4 regions of the Rhizobium sp. SRDI943 genome follow, and region 3 is predicted to be linked to each of the others. Evidence: predicted binding sites of a transcription regulator. Region 3 holds the regulator's gene; each other region holds the start of a gene.
What was found. Region 3 encodes PhoB, which activates phosphate uptake and scavenging genes when phosphate is short. Its sites were predicted from a motif close to TGTCATNNANCTGTCAT; they were not measured.
Positions count from the first base shown of each region.

Region 1: olsB (l-ornithine N(alpha)-acyltransferase) is a predicted target of PhoB. The motif match lies at 2,360-2,376, and genes of this name have one in related genera.
Region 2: AC245Y_RS18290 (esterase-like activity of phytase family protein) is a predicted target of PhoB. The motif match lies at 2,428-2,444, and genes of this name have one in related genera.
Region 4: AC245Y_RS06270 (alpha-D-ribose 1-methylphosphonate 5-triphosphate diphosphatase) is a predicted target of PhoB. The motif match lies at 1,490-1,506, and genes of this name have one in related genera.

Region 1 covers NZ_CM172787.1:48,985-53,394, reverse strand. The annotation lists gene AC245Y_RS00255 (PAS domain-containing hybrid sensor histidine kinase/response regulator) at 33-2,315, shown strand; gene olsB (l-ornithine N(alpha)-acyltransferase) at 2,424-3,299, shown strand; gene AC245Y_RS00245 (helix-turn-helix transcriptional regulator) at 3,529-4,410, opposite strand, start outside.
Region 2 covers NZ_CM172787.1:3,594,946-3,599,355, reverse strand. The annotation lists gene AC245Y_RS18300 (cell division protein ZapA) at 1-199, shown strand, start outside; RNA gene ssrS (6S RNA) at 540-698, shown strand; gene AC245Y_RS18290 (esterase-like activity of phytase family protein) at 780-2,267, opposite strand; partial or broken gene AC245Y_RS18285 (NAD-dependent epimerase/dehydratase family protein) at 2,513-3,495, opposite strand; gene AC245Y_RS18280 (helix-turn-helix transcriptional regulator) at 3,593-4,129, opposite strand; gene AC245Y_RS18275 (ArsR/SmtB family transcription factor) at 4,206-4,410, opposite strand, start outside.
Region 3 covers NZ_CM172787.1:180,445-184,854, forward strand. The annotation lists gene pstA (phosphate ABC transporter permease PstA) at 1-600, shown strand, start outside; gene pstB (phosphate ABC transporter ATP-binding protein PstB) at 617-1,432, shown strand; gene phoU (phosphate signaling complex protein PhoU) at 1,477-2,190, shown strand; gene phoB (phosphate regulon transcriptional regulator PhoB) at 2,325-3,008, shown strand; gene AC245Y_RS00935 (GcrA family cell cycle regulator) at 3,292-3,825, opposite strand; gene AC245Y_RS00940 (aspartate aminotransferase family protein) at 4,246-4,410, shown strand, end outside.
Region 4 covers NZ_CM172787.1:1,228,540-1,232,949, reverse strand. The annotation lists gene purN (phosphoribosylglycinamide formyltransferase) at 1-266, shown strand, start outside; gene AC245Y_RS06270 (alpha-D-ribose 1-methylphosphonate 5-triphosphate diphosphatase) at 263-1,432, opposite strand; gene AC245Y_RS06265 (NUDIX domain-containing protein) at 1,577-2,170, opposite strand; gene AC245Y_RS06260 (molybdopterin-containing oxidoreductase family protein) at 2,167-4,371, opposite strand; gene AC245Y_RS06255 (23S rRNA (adenine(2030)-N(6))-methyltransferase RlmJ) at 4,388-4,410, shown strand, end outside.

The DNA of each region.
Region 1 (4,410 bases), 130 kb from region 3:
ATTCGGAACGGGCCTCATGTTATCCAGATAGCATGCAGAACCTGGGACAGTTGCAGGAAAGATTGTCCGCCGCCTTCGGTGGACCCGCCGCCAAGCCGCATGAGAAGCGGATGGAGGCGGTCTTCGCACGACCGAACGCACCGGCACCCCGGGGCGCCGATGACCGCCAGGACGGACCTGCACCGACACGGCGCCTGCTGTTCTACTGGCTCGGCGGCGCCGGCCTTCTTGCCGCAACGATCCTGATGCTGCTTGCCCATGCCGGCGATCCGCTGCTGCTTTCGGGCGGTCTCGTCGTCCTTGGCCTGGCCGTCATCGCCAGTTATGCCCTGCTGATGGTTCGCTCGCGCAAGGCCGGGCAGCGCCCCGGTCAATCCATGCCGGATGAGAATGGCGGCGCAAAGCTGTTTGCCGACGTGCACGACGTGCTCGGCGACATCACGGTCAGCCGCACCATGGACCGGCGCATCATCTCCGCCAATGACACGTTTCGCCGCCTGACCGGGCGGCTGCGTCCGGAAGGAAAAACCTGCGAGGAGATCGGCCTTGCCTTCCGCCCCGGTCCGATACCGCATTGCTACGATGTCGAGATCTCGACGCCGGAAGGCCAGCGCATCTTCCTCTGGCGTGACGTCGTTACCCGCGACCCGGCGAACGGCCGCCTGCTGCTGCAAAGCGTTGCCCGCGACGTGACCGACGAGCGGCTGATCGCGCAGGGCCGCGAGGAAGCCCGCCAGAAGGCCGAATATAACAGCGCCGCCAAATCGAGGCTGCTTGCCACCGTCAGCCACGAGGTGCGCACGCCGCTTTCAGGCATCCTCGGCATGACGCATCTGATCGCGGAGACGCGGTTGACGCAGGAGCAGCAGAACTATCTCGCGAACATCCGCCAGTCCGGCCATGCATTGACGCAGCTCGTCGAGGATCTGCTCGATTTCTCCACCATCGAAGTCGGCCGCTTCGCGCTGCACCCGCGCTCGGAATCGCTGCGCAAGCTTCTGGAAAGCGTCGTCGAGATGCTCGCCCACCGGGCGCATGAAAAGGGTATCGAGATCGGCGCCACCGTGTCCTCCGACGTGCCCGAAAATATGAGCTTCGACCCGGCGCGGCTGCGCCAGGTTCTGTTCAACGTCATCGGCAATGCCGTGAAGTTCACCCAGGTTGGCGGCGTCTTCATCCGCGTGTCGCTCGACGACGACGACCTCTCGATCACCGTGACCGATAGCGGTCCCGGCATGACGACGGAGGAGCAGGCGCGCGTCTTCGGCGAGTTCGAGCAGGGCGGGAGCGTTGTCGACAAGAGCAGCGGGACCGGCCTCGGCCTTGCCATCTCCGCCCGCATCATGCGCGAATTCAACGGCGCGCTGACGGTTGCCAGCGAAAAGGGCCGAGGCAGCGAATTCACCATCCGCTTCCCTGTCGATATCGACAGCGAGCGCCCCGACCGGCGAAACACGCTGCTTTCAGGCAACAGCGTCGTGCTGCTGGCGCCGGCAGGTGCGGCGCGCACCGCCATCGCCGAAACGATCACCACGCTCGGCGGCCTCTGCCATCTTGTCGGCGACGGCGAGACGGCGCGGGCAACGCTGCTCGAGCTGGCAAAGAGCGGGCGGAGGCCGACCGATATCATCATCGACCATCGCATGTCGGCGGAATTTTCCGCCCATCTTGCCGATCGCGCCGAAATCGCCGCCCTTGGCCTGCGCAAGGTCCTGCTCGTCAATCCGGAAGAGCGCAGCGCCCATCCGCTCGACCTCTTCGATGCCTGGCTAATCCGGCCGCTGCGCGAACAGTCGCTGATCGACGTGCTGCGCGGGCGCATGCGCGGCATGGAGAAGCGCGACGCGCTGAACGACAACCAGCCGGGCTTCGGCCTTTCGGTGGCGGAGACGCTGGTTGCCGCCAGCGGGCTCAGCATCCTGCTCGGCGAGGACGATCCGATCAATGCCATGCTGGTGCGCGTCGTCCTGGAAAAGGGCGGGCATAAGGTGCGCCATGTCGAGGATTTCGAGACCCTGCTCGACTACGCGCTCTGCGAGGCCAATGCCCGGCCCGATATCATCATCAGCGACCTCTCGATGCCTGGCGGCAACGGCATCGACATGCTCGGACGCCTGCGCGGCCACGAGCGGCGGCTCGATCTCGCCTCGGTGCCGGTGATCGTGCTGACGGCCGACAAGAGCGACGAATCGCGCCGCCAGGTCTTGCTCAACGGCGCCAACCGCGTCATGGTAAAGCCGGTCGATCCGGTGCGGCTGCTGACCGAAGTTCAGGCGGTTGCCGCCCTTTCCGCCCGCCGGGCAGAGGCGCGGTGAGCGCCTCGGGAACCGGCATGTTTCTTGCGCCTGGAAATTCAAAATGTCACTTTCCTGTCGTAGAGAAGTGTTTTATGGCGTCGATAAGCCGGCAACGGGAGAATCGTCATGTCCGCCATCGACATCCTGAATCGTGACACCACCGCGGAGGCTGCACCGCCCTCGACGGCTGTGCAGAAGGACGGCGATATCCTCGGCCGCATCGGCAATCTGGAGACCCGCCTTGCCCGCACGGCACGCGAGATCGATGCCGCCCAGGCCGTGCGCTACCGCGTCTTCGTCGACGAAATGAAGGCGCAGCTGCCGCTGGATGCGATGCGCCGACAGCGCGACGTCGACGCCTATGACGCTGTCTGCGACCATCTTCTGGTTCTCGACCGCTCGATCGAGGGCGACCCGGAAGACCAGATCGTCGGCACCTACAGGCTGTTGCGTCAAGATGTCGCCATCGCCAATGGCGGTTTTTACTCGGCTTCCGAATTCGAAATCGAGGGCCTCATCGCCAAACACCCGGACAAGCGCTTCATGGAACTCGGCCGCTCCTGCGTGCTGCCGGAATACCGCACCAAGCGCACCGTCGAGCTCCTGTGGCAGGGCAACTGGGCCTATGCGCTGAAACACGGCGTCAGCGCCATGTTCGGCTGCGCCTCGTTCCCCGGCGTCTATCTCGAAAGCCACGCGCTGGCACTGTCCTTCCTCTACCACAATGTGCTGGCGAAGAACGAATGGGCCATCGGGGCGCTGCCGCATCTGGCCCGCAACATGGACCTGATGCCGGTCGAAGCCATCAACCCGAAGCGGGCGCTGATGGCTCTGCCGCCGCTGATCAAGGGCTATCTCCGCCTCGGCGCGATGGTCGGCTCCAGCGCGGTCATCGATCATGCCTTCAACACGACCGACGTGCTGATCGTGCTGCCGATCTCCAGCATCTCGGACCGTTACCTGAATTATTACGGCGCCGATGCCGGCCGCTTCGCGAGCTAATTTAATTTGCGCAGACGATCATCTGCCTGTGAAAAGCCAATTCCAGCCTCTCCGATGGCGTGCCCTCTGATCCTGGCGGAAAGATGCCCGGCCCTTCGGGTTGGCTGAAACGGGCCGGCTGATCGACCGGCCGGCTTGGCCGTAGAGCTGGGCTACGACGCGCGCCGGCCGGTCGACCATCCGACTCCGTTTGAGCCAACAGAATGCTTCAATCTAACCCGGAAAGGCTCTAGTGATCGGATCGCCTTCTGGTGTCCGACGGGTTCTCTCCATACGCCGCCCGATAGGTTGCCGCAAAGCGGCCAAAGTGAAAGAATCCCCACTTCAAGCAGATGTCCCGCAACGGCTGCCGGTTTGAAGGATCGCGCAGATCCTCCCGTACCGCTTGCAAGCGGATCGTCCTGAGGTAGGCAGCCGGTGTGGTTCCCTTGAAGGCACGAAAACCGCTTTCAAGAGCGCGAATGGAAATGCCTGCCGCCTCCGCGACACTCTGCATCGTCAACGGCTGTGCGATGTTTGCATGCATGAATTCAATTGCCCGACGGACATGCCGGGGTGCGATCAGATGGATTTTCCTGTCGAGAAGATGCGAGAGCCGATGAGGAACCGAGCGCACCAGCAGATCGGCAAACGCCTGGGTCAGGTTCAACATGGCGATTGGCGAGGCAAGGAGCGGCCCGTTGTTGCGCATGCCGATGATGATCGTTTGGGCGAGACTGCCGATCAACCGGCCCGCCGCCGTGGAAAGATCAATGACCGGTGCCAAGTCCATTGCCCCGATCAGGGGGGTCTCCAATACGGAGGCAACGGTCTGAGCGATGATTGTCCAGCTCAGACTCAGTGTGTCTGACCGGTGCGGCGCTGCTCGCACGGAAATCCGTTCCGGCTCAAGATTGTTCGCCAACAGCAGCCGCCCAGGTGTCCCTTCGATCACAGACCGACCAAGCGTTACATCGAGAGCACCAGTGCGTGGAACGATGATTGCCAGAGTTTCCGGCGTTCCATGGGCCGTTCTTGCACCCCAGCCGCCGGAATCCTGGTTGCTGACCAGCGACAAGCTTTCATCACCCCAAAACCCGACCTTCCAGTCGAGCGGTTTGTCTCGACCATC
Region 2 (4,410 bases), 1.4 Mb from region 3:
GGACGAGATTGCCGAGCTGACGCGCCGCGTCGCCGGGTTGGAGTCCGAGCTCGAGACGCTGCGCGGCAATCGCGATACGGTGCTTGCAGCCACCGCCCGGACCGAGGAAAATCTTGCGGCAGCGCTCAGTGAAGTGTCGAGCCGCATCCGCGGCATCACCGACAAGCTGAACGGCCGGTCCGCCCCGGAACTCAATTGATCCTAGAGCCTTTCCTGGTCAGATTGAAGCATTCTGTTGGCTCAAACGGAGTCGGATGGTCGACCGGCCGGCGCGTGTCGTAGCCCGGCTCTACGGCCAAGCCGGCCGGTCGATCAGCCGGCCCGTTTCAGCCAACCCGAAGGGCCGGGCATCTTTGCGCCAGGATCAGAGGCGATCGGCTCGGACGTACCAAGAGGTATGCCCTTCGCCAATCGCCTCTGCCCTGACGAAAACCTGCTCCGGCAGAATGCTTCAATCTGACGAGGAAAGGCTCTAATTAAATAGGGGCGGCCTTCCGTCGCCACTGGCGCGGCAGCGCAAACAACCTTATATATCGCCATGCGGTCTGCGCCTCTCGACAGGAACCACAATCCCTGGGGCCATACTCGATCCAAAGGGAGCTGTCCCTGGCCAGGCCCGTGGGCCTGGACACACGGCGCCCACCTACGTTTGTAGGCACCCAGGATCGTAAACATCCATCGGTGGTCGTGGATCGCACCCTTTCCTTCCATTTTCAGCGAAGACGCCGGATATGGCGGGCGAACGCGGGTTGCCCGTTCGCCCTTCTTCAGCGCGTCCGTTACTTCGTCAGACCTGGAAGGGTGACCTGGAAGACCTGGAACATGGTGTCGACGTCGGCACCGCCGTCCGCCTTGTAGGCGGCACCCACCTGGAAACCATCCTGCGTCAAGAAGTCGTTGTCATTGGCGACGAACAGGAAGTAGTCGTCCGGCAGGTTCGGGTCGAGAACGCTCGCCAGACCCATGGCTTCCCACTTTTCCGACAGATTGTTCTTGTCGTTCGGCGCGCCGTTGTGCAGGCCGAAGCGGGTGAGATCGGTCTTGTCGTTGAGGTCGATGAAGGGTGTCAGCGTCGCCGGCGTCAGCGAGGGATCGATGACGCCCTTCGGCGCGATCGGCTTGCCGTCATCGAAATCGCTGCCGGCGATGTCGGTCGCGGCGGAAATGTCGACGATGTCGACCTTGCGGTAGAGCGAGGTGTCGCCCTTCAGGCCCTGGCCGTTGCCGCTGTCGCGGGCGAGCATCAGGAAGGTCTTGTCGGACAGGGCGACGATTTCGCTCTCGGCGGCGATCGTCGTCTTGTCCTTGGCGTCCTTGAAGACCGGCAGCGGCACGACATATTCGTGCACCAGTTTCAAGTGATCGGGATCGGCGGCGTCATAGATCATGGCGCGGGTATTCTGGCGGGTCGAGCCGGAATCGCCGCCGTCCTGGCGGGCGGCCGATTGCAGCACAGCGATGATGAACTTGCCATCAGGCGTCATCGCCATGCCTTCGAGACCCTGGTTGTTCTGGCGGCCGGTCTCCGGATCTTTCGGGTCCGGAGCGGAGGCGCCGGAGCCGGGATTGTTGGAGGCAAAGCTCAACGCGCCCTTGCGCATCGGCAAAAGCGCCTTCGGCGGCTGGGTGGCGGAGAGCAGGTGTCCGTCAGCGGCGAAGTGATAGATATAAGGCCCGTATTCGTCGCTGACGAACATGCTGCCGTCGGCCATGCGGATGATGGCTTCATTGTCGAGCGCGATCTTGCCGTTCGTCGCCTGCGGCAGCGCGGGAAAACTACCGGCAGCGGGGCGGACGCCGGATTCCGGGTCGAGACCGGTCATGTCGCCGCCCCTGTCGTCGACGAAGAGTGTGGAATCGACGAGCCTTGCGTCGACGCCCGACTGTTCCTTGCCGACCTCGGGTGCCGCACCCGGAGCGGTCGGCGTCAGGCCGATCGAGATGGTGTTCAGACGTGGCCGGTAATCAACGGTGCCGACGGCGTTGTAACCGCGGTCGGGCAACAGGTAGAGCGTGCCCTTGTAGCCGGCGCCGTCGCGGCTCCAGGCGGCGGGATCGATCGCCATGCCCGAGCCGGAACCGAAGGTCTCGCCGAATTTGTCACGCTGGTTGGCCGGAATGCGGCCGATGCCCACCAAGCCCTTGTTGACGAAGGTGAGGCCGCCGACGGTGGCGGAATTCTCGGCCATTGCGACGACTGGCACGGCGGCGGATGCCGCGAGAACCGCGGCGAACAGCCGCGATGCGTATGGTCTGACATTCTCCATGGAAATACCCTCTCGGTCAAAAGCGCTCTCGAAACGGCTTCCGCCCGCAGGCTGGACACCGCTTCAAATGACACCCCGGCCTGGATTCGATTTCCCGATGGCACAACACGCCCTGGATTTCGTCGCCCCATATCCCCGGCAGACGGTCTATGACGGGATCGTGATATCTGGATGACACTTCTCAGCGAAAGCGTCATGCTGGAGAGGAAGTCGGGCTTTCGCGTGTCCGCATTCCAGCTGCTGCTCTATCCGACCGGGTAAGGCCCTTCGGCGAAGACCTCATCGTGGTAGCCCTTGGAGCCGACATTCAGCGCCAAAGGGCTTCGCCACTCCCTGTTGTCGCGCAGGCAATCGAGCACGAAACGGAAATCATATCGCGGATGCCAGCCGAGTTCCCGCCTTGCGCGTTCGTTGACATAGACACGGTCGAGCGAAGGAAACATCTTCCAGCCGCGTGATGCGTAAAGGGCGCCTGCACCCGGGAACAGTCGTTCGACGACGTGAGGCGCGTCGCGCCGGATCGCGGCGAGATCACTTGCCGAAAACGGCGTCGTGGCGGAGATGATGTAGCGGCCAAAGCCGATTGCCGGCGCCTTTTCGAGCGCCAGCAGATGGGCGCTGACCACGTCGCTGATATCGACGCGGCGGTGAAGAAGCTCGTTGGCCTGGGCATTCTCTGCCGAATAGCCGTTGCGAATGTCAGGATCGTCGTCATTTTCGGGAAAGAAACGCGAAGTCCTGAGAATGGCGACCGGCAGGCCGGATTTGCGGGCGAAGAGTTCGCACAGACGTTCGGCGGCGAGTTTCGTCACGCCGTAGATGTTTTTCGCGACGGGAAGCACGTCCTCGGTCACCCATGCCGCCGGTTCGCCGGCAGCCGGCGTCAATGCCGCACCGAAGGTGCTGGTGGTGCTGGTGAAGACGAAGCTTGCGACGCCTGCGGTGGTCGCCTCTTCGAGCAGGTGCAGAGTGCCGGCGATATTGGTGTCGAGGAATCATAATTGCCGTGGGTCGCCACATGCGGTTTGTGCAACGTCGCGGCATGGATGACGTGGCTGATGCCCGACATCGCCTGGCGGACGAAGGCGCGATCACTGATCGAGCCGACCATGTCGGTAAAAGCCGAGGGCTTGATATCGATGCCGCGCACCCAGCGGCTTTCCGCCCTCAAGGTCTGCATCAGCGCCTCGCCGAGATGGCCGGCACTTCCCGTCACCAGTATCGTCATCACATCGTCTCCTGACCGTTCGGCGGCGGACGCTATAAAGACTAAGGTTTTCAGGCAACGCATAAATTATGCATGGGCGTGCAGGAAAGCTTGAGGCTCAGCCGATGGTCGTGACGAGGCGGCCGGCGCTGCCATCGGAAAGCATGATCCTTTCCCAGGTCATGCGGCCGGCGGCGATCGGCAGCAGCACATTGCCGTTGGCGCCGGTATCAAGCGTCAGCGACGAGAGCCTGCCCGCATGCCAGCCGCGCTCCTCCAGCGACTGCTCGGCGGCGGCGATCTCGGCGGAGGCGTAGGAGAATAGAGAGCGGCCGAGAAAGGCGCCGAGCGGCGCCCGCCACTCCGCGTGCCGCGGGCGAGAGGTGGCGAGCAGCCGGTGGGTGCGGTCGCAGATCAGATGCACCGGCCGGACGGAATCCTCGACCAGCCGCTTCAGCGCCGCATCGACTGCTGCATGTGGCGGCGAGGCGAAAATCCGTTCCAGCTTGATAGCCTGTTCGGGCGAAAGGGCGAGCTTATCGCGCTCCCAGCGTGAGATCGTCGCCTGGTTGACGCCGAGGAGTTCGGCGAGATGTTCCTGCTTCATGCTCCGCAGCAGCCGCATGCGGCGTATGCCGGCTCCGGATATCGTCATCCGTCTGATCCCGTGTCGTTTTTTGCAGCATAGGGCTTCGGCGGGGCGGGCGGCAAGGCGGTTTGACGCCGGGTCATTATTCGGGCTGACCTTCCAGGTCGCCTTTCAGCCGGTCGAGGATAGAGAGCGCATGGCCGGCATAGGCGCTGATCCAGCGGTCATAGATGTGCTTGATCGGCAGGCTGTTCAGATGGTTCCAGCGCTCGCGGCCTTCCTTCCTGGCGATGACCAGATCGGCCTCTTCCAGTACCTTCAGATGCAGCATCACCGTACAGCGATCC
Region 3 (4,410 bases):
GCCGCCTCGATCTATCTCGAGGAGTTCGCGCCGAAGAACAAGCTGACGGACCTGATCGAGGTCAACATCAACAACCTCGCCGCGGTCCCTTCGATCGTCTACGGCCTGCTTGGTCTGTCCGTCTTCATCAACTTCATCGGCCTGCCGCGCTCGGCCTCGCTGGTCGGTGGCCTGGTGCTGACGCTGATGACCCTGCCGACGATCATCATCGCGACGCGCGCCGCCCTTCGCGCCGTGCCGCCGTCGATCCGTGCCGCAGCCCTCGGCCTCGGCGCTTCGAAGATGCAGATGGTGTTCCACCATGTGCTGCCGCTCGCCATGCCCGGCATCCTCACCGGCACGATCATCGGCCTGGCGCATGCGCTCGGCGAAACCGCGCCGCTGCTTCTGATCGGCATGGTCGCCTTCGTCGCCAACGCGCCGACGACACCGCTCGATCCCTCGACGGCTCTGCCCGTACAGGTCTATATGTGGGCCAACGAGGCCGAACGTGCCTTCGTTGAGCGTACTTCGGGTGCCATCATCGTCCTGCTCCTGTTCCTGATCGTCATGAACATGGGCGCCATCCTCTTGCGTCGTCGCTTCGAGCGCCGCTGGTAAACGGAGTTACAAGATCATGAACATGTTGACGGAAGCTGCAGTTGAAAAGGCGCTGGATCACAAGATGAGCAACGTCCCGTATAAGATGATCGGAAAGGATGTCTCGGTTTACTACGGCGAAAAGCGCGCGCTATTCGATGTGAACCTGAACATCCGCGAAAACACCGTAACCGCCCTGATCGGCCCGTCCGGCTGCGGCAAGTCGACCTTCCTGCGCAGCCTCAACCGCATGAACGACACGATCGACGGCTGCCGCGTCACCGGCAAGATCACGCTCGACACCGACGATATCTATGATCCCGATATCGACGTCGTCGAACTTCGCGCCCGCGTCGGCATGGTCTTCCAGAAGCCGAACCCGTTCCCGAAGACGATCTATGAAAACGTCTCCTACGGCCCGCGCATCCATGGCCTCGCCAAGTCGAAGGCCGATCTCGACCAAATCGTCGAGACCAGCCTGCAGCGCGCCGGCCTCTGGAACGAGGTCAAGGACCGCGTGCACGAGTCCGGCACCGGCCTGTCGGGCGGTCAGCAGCAGCGCCTCTGCATTGCCCGTGCCGTCGCCGTCAGCCCGGAAGTGATCCTGATGGACGAGCCCTGCTCGGCGCTCGACCCGATCGCCACCGCCAAGGTCGAGGAGCTGATCCACGAGCTGCGCGAGAACTACACGATCGTCATCGTCACCCACTCCATGCAGCAGGCCGCGCGTGTTTCGCAGCGCACCGCCATGTTCCACCTCGGCAATCTCGTCGAGGAGAACGACACCGACAAGATGTTCACCAATCCCGACGATCCGCGCACCCAGGACTACATCATGGGTCGCTTCGGCTGATTTTGGCGTCACCAAGCCTTTCCGTTATTCGAGGATAAAGCCCCATGGCATCGACACATATTTATTCTGCCTATGATGATGATCTGAAGTTCCTGTCCAGGCGGATTTCCGAAATGGGCGGCCTGGCCGAGCAGATGGTCGCCGAAGCCGTGCGGGCGCTCGTCAACGGCGATACCGCGCTGGCGCAGAAGGTCATCTCCGACGATGTGATCCTCGATCACGCCGAACGCGAAATCGGCGACAAGGCGATCGTCACCATCGCCCGCCGCCAGCCGATGGCCGCGGACCTGCGCGAAATCATGGGTTCGATCCGCATCGCCGCCGATCTCGAACGTGTCGGCGACCTCGGCAAGAACACTGCCAAGCGCGTCATCGCCGTCCAAAGCACCGGCGTTCCCCGCAAGCTCGCCCGCGGCCTCGAGCATCTGTCCGAGCTGGCGCTCGTCCAGCTCAAGGAAGTGCTCGACGTCTACACCAATCGTTCCGCCGACAAGGCGAATGCGATCCGCGAACGCGACAACGAGATCGACGCGATGTACACCTCGCTGTTCCGCGAGCTCCTGACCTACATGATGGAAGATCCGCGCAACATCACCAGCTGCACGCATCTTCTCTTCTGCGCCAAGAACATCGAGCGCATCGGCGACCACGCCACCAACATCGCCGAGACGATCTATTACATGACGACAGGCGCGCAGCCGGAAGGCGATCGGCCGAAGGACGACAGCGCCAACACCGTCGGCGCGGTCACCGAATAACTGCCCACACCCCGCCGCTTGCGTGCGCGCCCGTCCGGGCGCGCAAAGAGGTCGCAGCCAATTTTTAAATTTGCGCAGGATGCATTGCTTAAATCACCCTGGTTTAAGGATCATGCGCGAGGAGACCGACACGCATGATCCCGAGAGTTGCAGTTGTTGAAGACGAAGAAGCCCTCAGCGTGCTTCTTCGCTACAATCTCGAAGCGGAAGGCTTCGAGGTCGATACCATCCTTCGTGGCGACGAAGCCGAAATGCGGCTTCAGGAGCGCACGCCCGATCTTCTCATCCTTGATTGGATGCTGCCCGGCGTCTCCGGCATCGAGCTCTGCCGGCGCCTGCGCATGCGGCCGGAGACCGAGCGTCTGCCGATCATCATGCTGACGGCGCGCGGCGAAGAGAGCGAGCGTGTCCGCGGATTGTCGACGGGCGCCGACGACTATGTCGTCAAGCCCTTCTCGACCCCCGAGCTCGTTGCCCGCGTCAAGGCGATGCTGCGTCGCGCCCGTCCCGAGGTGCTGTCGACGGTGCTGAAATGCGGTGACATCGAACTTGACCGTGAGACCCATCGCGTCCATCGCAAGACCCGCGAAGTCCGCCTCGGCCCCACCGAATTCCGCCTGCTGGAATTCCTGATGTCGTCGCCGGGCCGGGTCTTCTCCCGCTCACAGCTGTTGGATGGTGTCTGGGGCCACGATATCTATGTCGACGAGCGCACCGTCGACGTCCATGTCGGCCGCCTGCGCAAGGCGCTGAATTTCTCCAACATGCAGGACGTCATCCGCACCGTCCGCGGCGCCGGTTATTCGATGGAAGCCTGAGGGCTTTTTCGTCATGCTCGGGCTTGTCCCGCTGCTGTCCGGTTCGCGGCGATGGACTGCCCCTCATCTGGCTGCCGCCACCTTCTCCCCGTAAACGGGGCGAAGGGGATATGCCGCGACCTCTCCGTTCCCCACAACCTCGTGCAGGGCACGTCCCCTCGCCCCGTTTACGGGGAGAGGGTTAGGGTGAGGGGCAGCCATCCCCGCAATGAGCGCTTCCATCCGCGCATAAAAAAACGGGCCACTTGGCCCGTTTTCTGCATTCTAACGATGGTCAGCCCGTTCAGCTGGCCCGCGCCGCTGCCCGGCGGCGTTCGTTCACCGGCTGGTAGGCGAGCTTCTGGTGATAGCTGCAATATGGCGAATTGTCGGGGGATTCGCAGCCGCAGAAATGGAAGTCGTCCTTCAGCGGATCGCCGACCGGCCACTTGCAGGTGCGTTCGGTCAGTTCCGTCAGGCCGAGGCGGCGGGAAATCGGCACCACCACATTGCCTCTCGGCACGTATTCCATTTCCTCGATCGTTTCGATCTCGATCTCTTCCTTCAGCATCGTCGCGCCCTGCTGGCGGGTAACGGTGCGGGTGGTGATCCGAGAGGCGAAGTTCGGCGCGCGCGGCGCCGATGTATTGCGCTTCGGCGTTCGCGCCGCGGTGTTGGTGCCGCCGGCCTTGGCACGGCCGGGAAGGCACAGCCGGTGCACTTTACCGATGACCGCGTTTCGGCTGACACCGCCAAGTTGTGCCGCGATCTGGCTCGCGCTCAGTCCTTCGGCCCAAAGCTTCTTGAGTTTCTCGACCCGCTCGTCTGTCCAGTTCATGCCCTGTCTCCACCTTTTGCGTTGGTGATGGCAGAATCCCTCACCGTTGTCCCGGGAGCTCCGAAACAAGAAACGCTTGATCAATTTTGGTGACTAGTTCCGCCGCATGCAGTCTAGTAATTGATCTTTAACCTAGTGTGAGCCTGACTCCGTGACAAGAGTCGCATGAATCCGGATGAATCGAATTCGTAGTTTTCCCCAACTTGCTGTCCCTGCGTGGCATTTCTGCAATAATGCCTGTTGAAGACTGAAAATGCCGCTGTACACCCGTGCTGCATACGCTAAGGGCGCCGTTTTGTTGACATTGCAGCGCGAAAGGGAAATAGTGCCACTCGCCGCCGCAAGGCGGCATTTTTGATTTTTCGGGCCTGGTTTCCTTAGCCGGAGTCATTGCCCGGCAACTTTGATGGAGATCGCGCCATGGCTGAAGCCGCGCCGCTTTATGACACCTATTCTCGTGCCCCGCTGCGGTTCGAGCGAGGCGAGGGCGTATGGCTGATTACCGAAACTGGCGAGCGATATCTCGATTTCGGCGCCGGCGTCGCCGTCACCTCCGTCGGCCACAGCAATCCGCATGTGGTCGGC
Region 4 (4,410 bases), 1.0 Mb from region 3:
TCGCCGGCTGCACGGTTCATTTCGTCACCGAAGGCATGGATGAGGGGCCGGTGATCGGCCAGGCGGCCGTACCTGTTTTTTCCGGTGACACGGCCGAAAGCCTTGCCGCGCGTGTGCTCACCATCGAACACCAGATTTACCCGCAAGCGCTGCGGCTCTTTGCCGAAGGCCGTGTGACGATGGAAGGCGGCAAGGCCGTCGGCGCGGAGGCTTCGACCGCCGCACCCAAGACCCAGCTTATTTCGCTGATCGGCGACCGCGCTTAAGCCGCCAGCGCCCTTAACGGATGCAGCGTGCCGTCGCTGTAGACGAAGCGGCCGGCGCGGAAGGTGGCGCGGATGCGATTGATATCACCCGGCTCGACCACGACCAGATCGGCGCGCTGGCCGATGGCGATCTCGCCGCGATCCGACAGGCCGGCGGAACGGGCCGCATTGCCGGTCGCCATGGCAACGGCTGCCGGCATGCCGCCGTCCACCATGTCGGCAAGCTTGAAAATGCCAGGCACGAAGGCAGCTGGATGATAATCGGCGGCGATGACGCTCAGCAGGCCGGCCCTTGCGGCATCGAGCGCGCTGAGATTGCCCGACATCGACTGGCCGCGCAGCGCGTTCGGCGCGCCCATCAGCGTCCAGAGGCCGCGGCGGCGCGCCTCTTCGGCCGCAGGCGCGGTGACCGGAAACTCGCTGATTGTGACGCCAAGATCGTGCATCTCGGCGACTTTTTCGACGCTGTCATCGTCATGCGAGGCAAGCGACAGCTTGTGCTTCAGCGACAGCGCGACGATCTCCTTCAGCTTGGCCTCGATGTCAGCATTGTTGCGCATGGCAATGCGCTTGGCGACGATCTCCGCCGCCATTTCCTCGGAGATGGCGCGGCGCTCGGAGATGCTAAGGATGTAGCTTTGCAGGTTGTTGTACTGGCCCTGACCCGGCGTATGGTCGGTAAGCGAGACCATGTCGATCTGATCGGCATTCAGCAGGCGTTCGAGTGCAGGCGCTGCACCGACATTGGTGATCTCGTAACGGGCGTGGACGCGGTGGTCGATCAGCAGATCATCACGCAGGCGGTTGATGCCTTCGATCACCGCCGATGTCGTCTGCAGCGAGCGGACGTGGCCGTAGACGCTTTCGGTCGCAAAAGAGACGGCGGCAAACGCCGTGGTGACACCGGCGGCGGCAAGCTTCTTGTCGAGTTCGTGGATGCCGAAATCGATCGGCATCGTCGCGTTCGGCCGCGGGGCGATCTCGCGCTCGATCATGTCGCCGTGGAGATCGACGAATCCCGGCATCAGCAGCCGCCTGCCGCCATCGATGGCAGCACCGGCGACCGGCTCCGGCCGGATCTCGGCGATGACGCCACCCTCAACACGCACGGAACCTTCACTCACCACCTCGTTTGGGAGAACGAGGGTGAAATTGCTGAGCCACATGGGCTTTCTCCTGACCGCATCCGATGATTGACAAACCGCAGCGCATAGAACTGCTACGTGACAGTCGTATGAAATTTCGCGCCGTATCATCTTAAAGCGGAAACTTGCGCTTTGGAAATGACCCGATGCGCTCGCTCCGCAGATTCACGCTGTCAGCTTTGCCCTGTTCAACAGGGCCCATTGCAGAAGCACGATCGTCTTGACGTCGAAGATCTCGCCGGTTTCGATCATCGTCGCCGCCTCGTCGAGCGGAATCTCGAGGACTTCGATATCCTCGTGCTCCTCGTCCATGCCGCCGCCTTCGGCCACGCGGTCGGCGATGTCGACGAGGGCTGCGAAGAAGTGGACCACTTCGGTGACGGCACCCGGTGAGGTGTAGGATTTGAACAGGAAGCGCGCCTCGCGCAGGCGATAGCCGGTCTCCTCCATCGCCTCGCGACGGATCGCCGTTTCGGGATGGTCATCGTCGAGAAGGCCGGCCGGCACCTCGATTATCCAGCTGGGATCGCCGTTGAGATGAACGGCGAGGCGGAATTGGCGGACGAGAACGACGAGGTCGCGCCTGGGATCATAAAGCAGAATGCAGGCGGCGGGCGTGCGGTGGTAGACTTCCCGCTTCAACCGATGGGTTGCGCCCTTGCGGTCGATATAGTCGAGCAGATAGCTGCTCAGCCGCGTCCACCCATTCGACAGGGTTTCCTCGCCGGCGATTTTCACCCGGGATTTCGGCTGCATCATGCTGCGTCCCTGCGAAGCCAGACCTTGTTGTCGTGCACGGCCGCACCGCCATAAGGCGCGACGGGGTCGGCGCCGGTCAAGACGTTGATGCCCTCGCCGTCGACATGCGCCTTGTTCGGCCAAAGGCCCTCGGCAATCAGCACGCCTGATTTCACTTCAGTGGTGATGCGGGCGTGGATGCGCAGATCGCCGCGGCTGTTACCGATGCGGACGAGATCGCCATGGGTGATGCCGTTGGCTTCGGCGTCGGCCGGATTGATCATCACTTCAGGGCGGCCTTCTTTCTGCCGGGAGGTCTTGGTTTCCGAAAAGCTCGAATTCAGGAAGTTGCGCGCCGGCGACGTGGCGAGGCGGAAGGGATGCTCGGGATCGGCGACTTCGATGACATCGACCTGATCGGGGAAGTCTGGAAGCGCTGCGTGCGGACCGAGCGCGCCGATTGCCGCCGGCGGTTTGTTCGGCGCCGGCTGATTGATCCAGTCCGGGCGAAAGTGGAACTTGCCGTCCGGATGGGCAAAGCCGTTCAGATAATGCGCTTCCTCGAAAGCGGGCTGGCGATCGAACCATTTGTGTTCGAGGAAATGATCGTAATCCGGCAGGCCGCTCGATTCGAGGATGCGGTCGACCATCTCGCGGGCGGTAAAGCCGAAGCCTGGGCGATCGGCGACGCCGAGGCGTTTGGCCAGTTCCTCGATGACGAAGAGATTGGTGCGCACGGTGGGCGGTGGCTCGACCAGCTTCGGCCCCAGCAGGATATGGTTCTGGCCGCCGGCCCGGTAGATGTCGTCATGTTCGACGAACATCGTTGCCGGAATGACGATATTGGCGATCTCGGCCGTTTCGGTCAGGAACTGCTCGTGGACGGCAACGAAGAGGTCCTCACGGGCAAAGCCACGTCTGACGAGGCGCTGCTCGGGGGCGATGTTGGCGGGATTGGTGTTCTGGATCAGCATAGCCGTCACCGGGCCGCGATGGCGCAGCGCCACGGCATCGCCGGTCAGCACGCGGCCGATCTGCGACTGGTCGAGCATGCGGATATCGGCATCCTTCATCGACCGGCCGGTCAGTTCGGCGCTGTTCATGCGGAAGATATCGCTGTTCGAATGGAAGGCGCCGCCGCCCTCATATTGCCAGGAGCCGAGAACGGTGGCGACCGAGGCGGCCGCATGCATGGCGACCGCGCCGTTGCGCTGGCGGGTGAAGCCGTAACCCAGGCGGAAGAAGGTCTTCTTCGTCGTGCCGACGAGGCTGGCGAAGGCTTCGATCTCCTCGACCGAAAGGCCGGTGATAGCAGCGGCCCATTGCGGCGTCTTGGTTTTCAGATGCGCTTCGAGACCGGCGGGATCATCGGCGTATCTCGCCATGTAATCGCGGTCGGCGTAACCGTCGCGGAAGGCGATGTGCATGACGGCGCAGGCGAGCGCGGCGTCGGTACCCGGCCTGACGATCAGCGCCATGTCGGCCTGCTTCATCGTCGGATTGTCGTAGATGTCGATGACGACGATCTTCGCGCCGCGCTCCTTGCGCGACTTGATGGCGTGGGTCATCACATTGACCTGCGTCGACACCGCGTTGGTGCCCCAGATGACGACGCAATCGGTGCGGCCCATCTCGCGTGGATCGGGACCGCGCAGCGTGCCGGTCGCCATGGTGAAGCCGGTCCAGGCCGGGTTGGTGCAGATCGAAGAGAAGAAACCGGAGTAACGCTTGGCATGACGGAGGCGATCGATGGAATCGCGCTGCACCCAGCCCATCGTACCGGCGTAGAAATAGGGCCAGACCGCCTCGCTGCCGTCCCTTGCCTCGGCTTTCACAAAGGCTTCGGCGATCTCATCCAGCGCATCGTCCCAAGAAATCTGCTGCCACTGCCCTGCCCCCTTGGCGCCGGCGCGGCGCAACGGATGCATCAGGCGGTCGGGATGGTAGAGCCGCTCAGCATAACGGGCGACCTTGGCGCAGATGACGCCTGACGTGTAGGAATGGTCATTGGCGCCGCGCACGCGGCCGATGCGGCCATCCTCCGATATCTCGACCTCCAGTGCGCAGGTGGAGGGACAGTCATGCGGACAGGCCGTGTGGCCCACCCTGTTGTCCGGCTTTTCTGATTTGGCGTGGATGGGGGTCGCAATGTTCATGGCATTTGTATATTCCAAGGCTTGCACGGCCAAAAGCCACAAAAATTCCCCATGACGCGAATTCATACGGACATCAGCAAAAATGAACTACCGCCACATTTATCA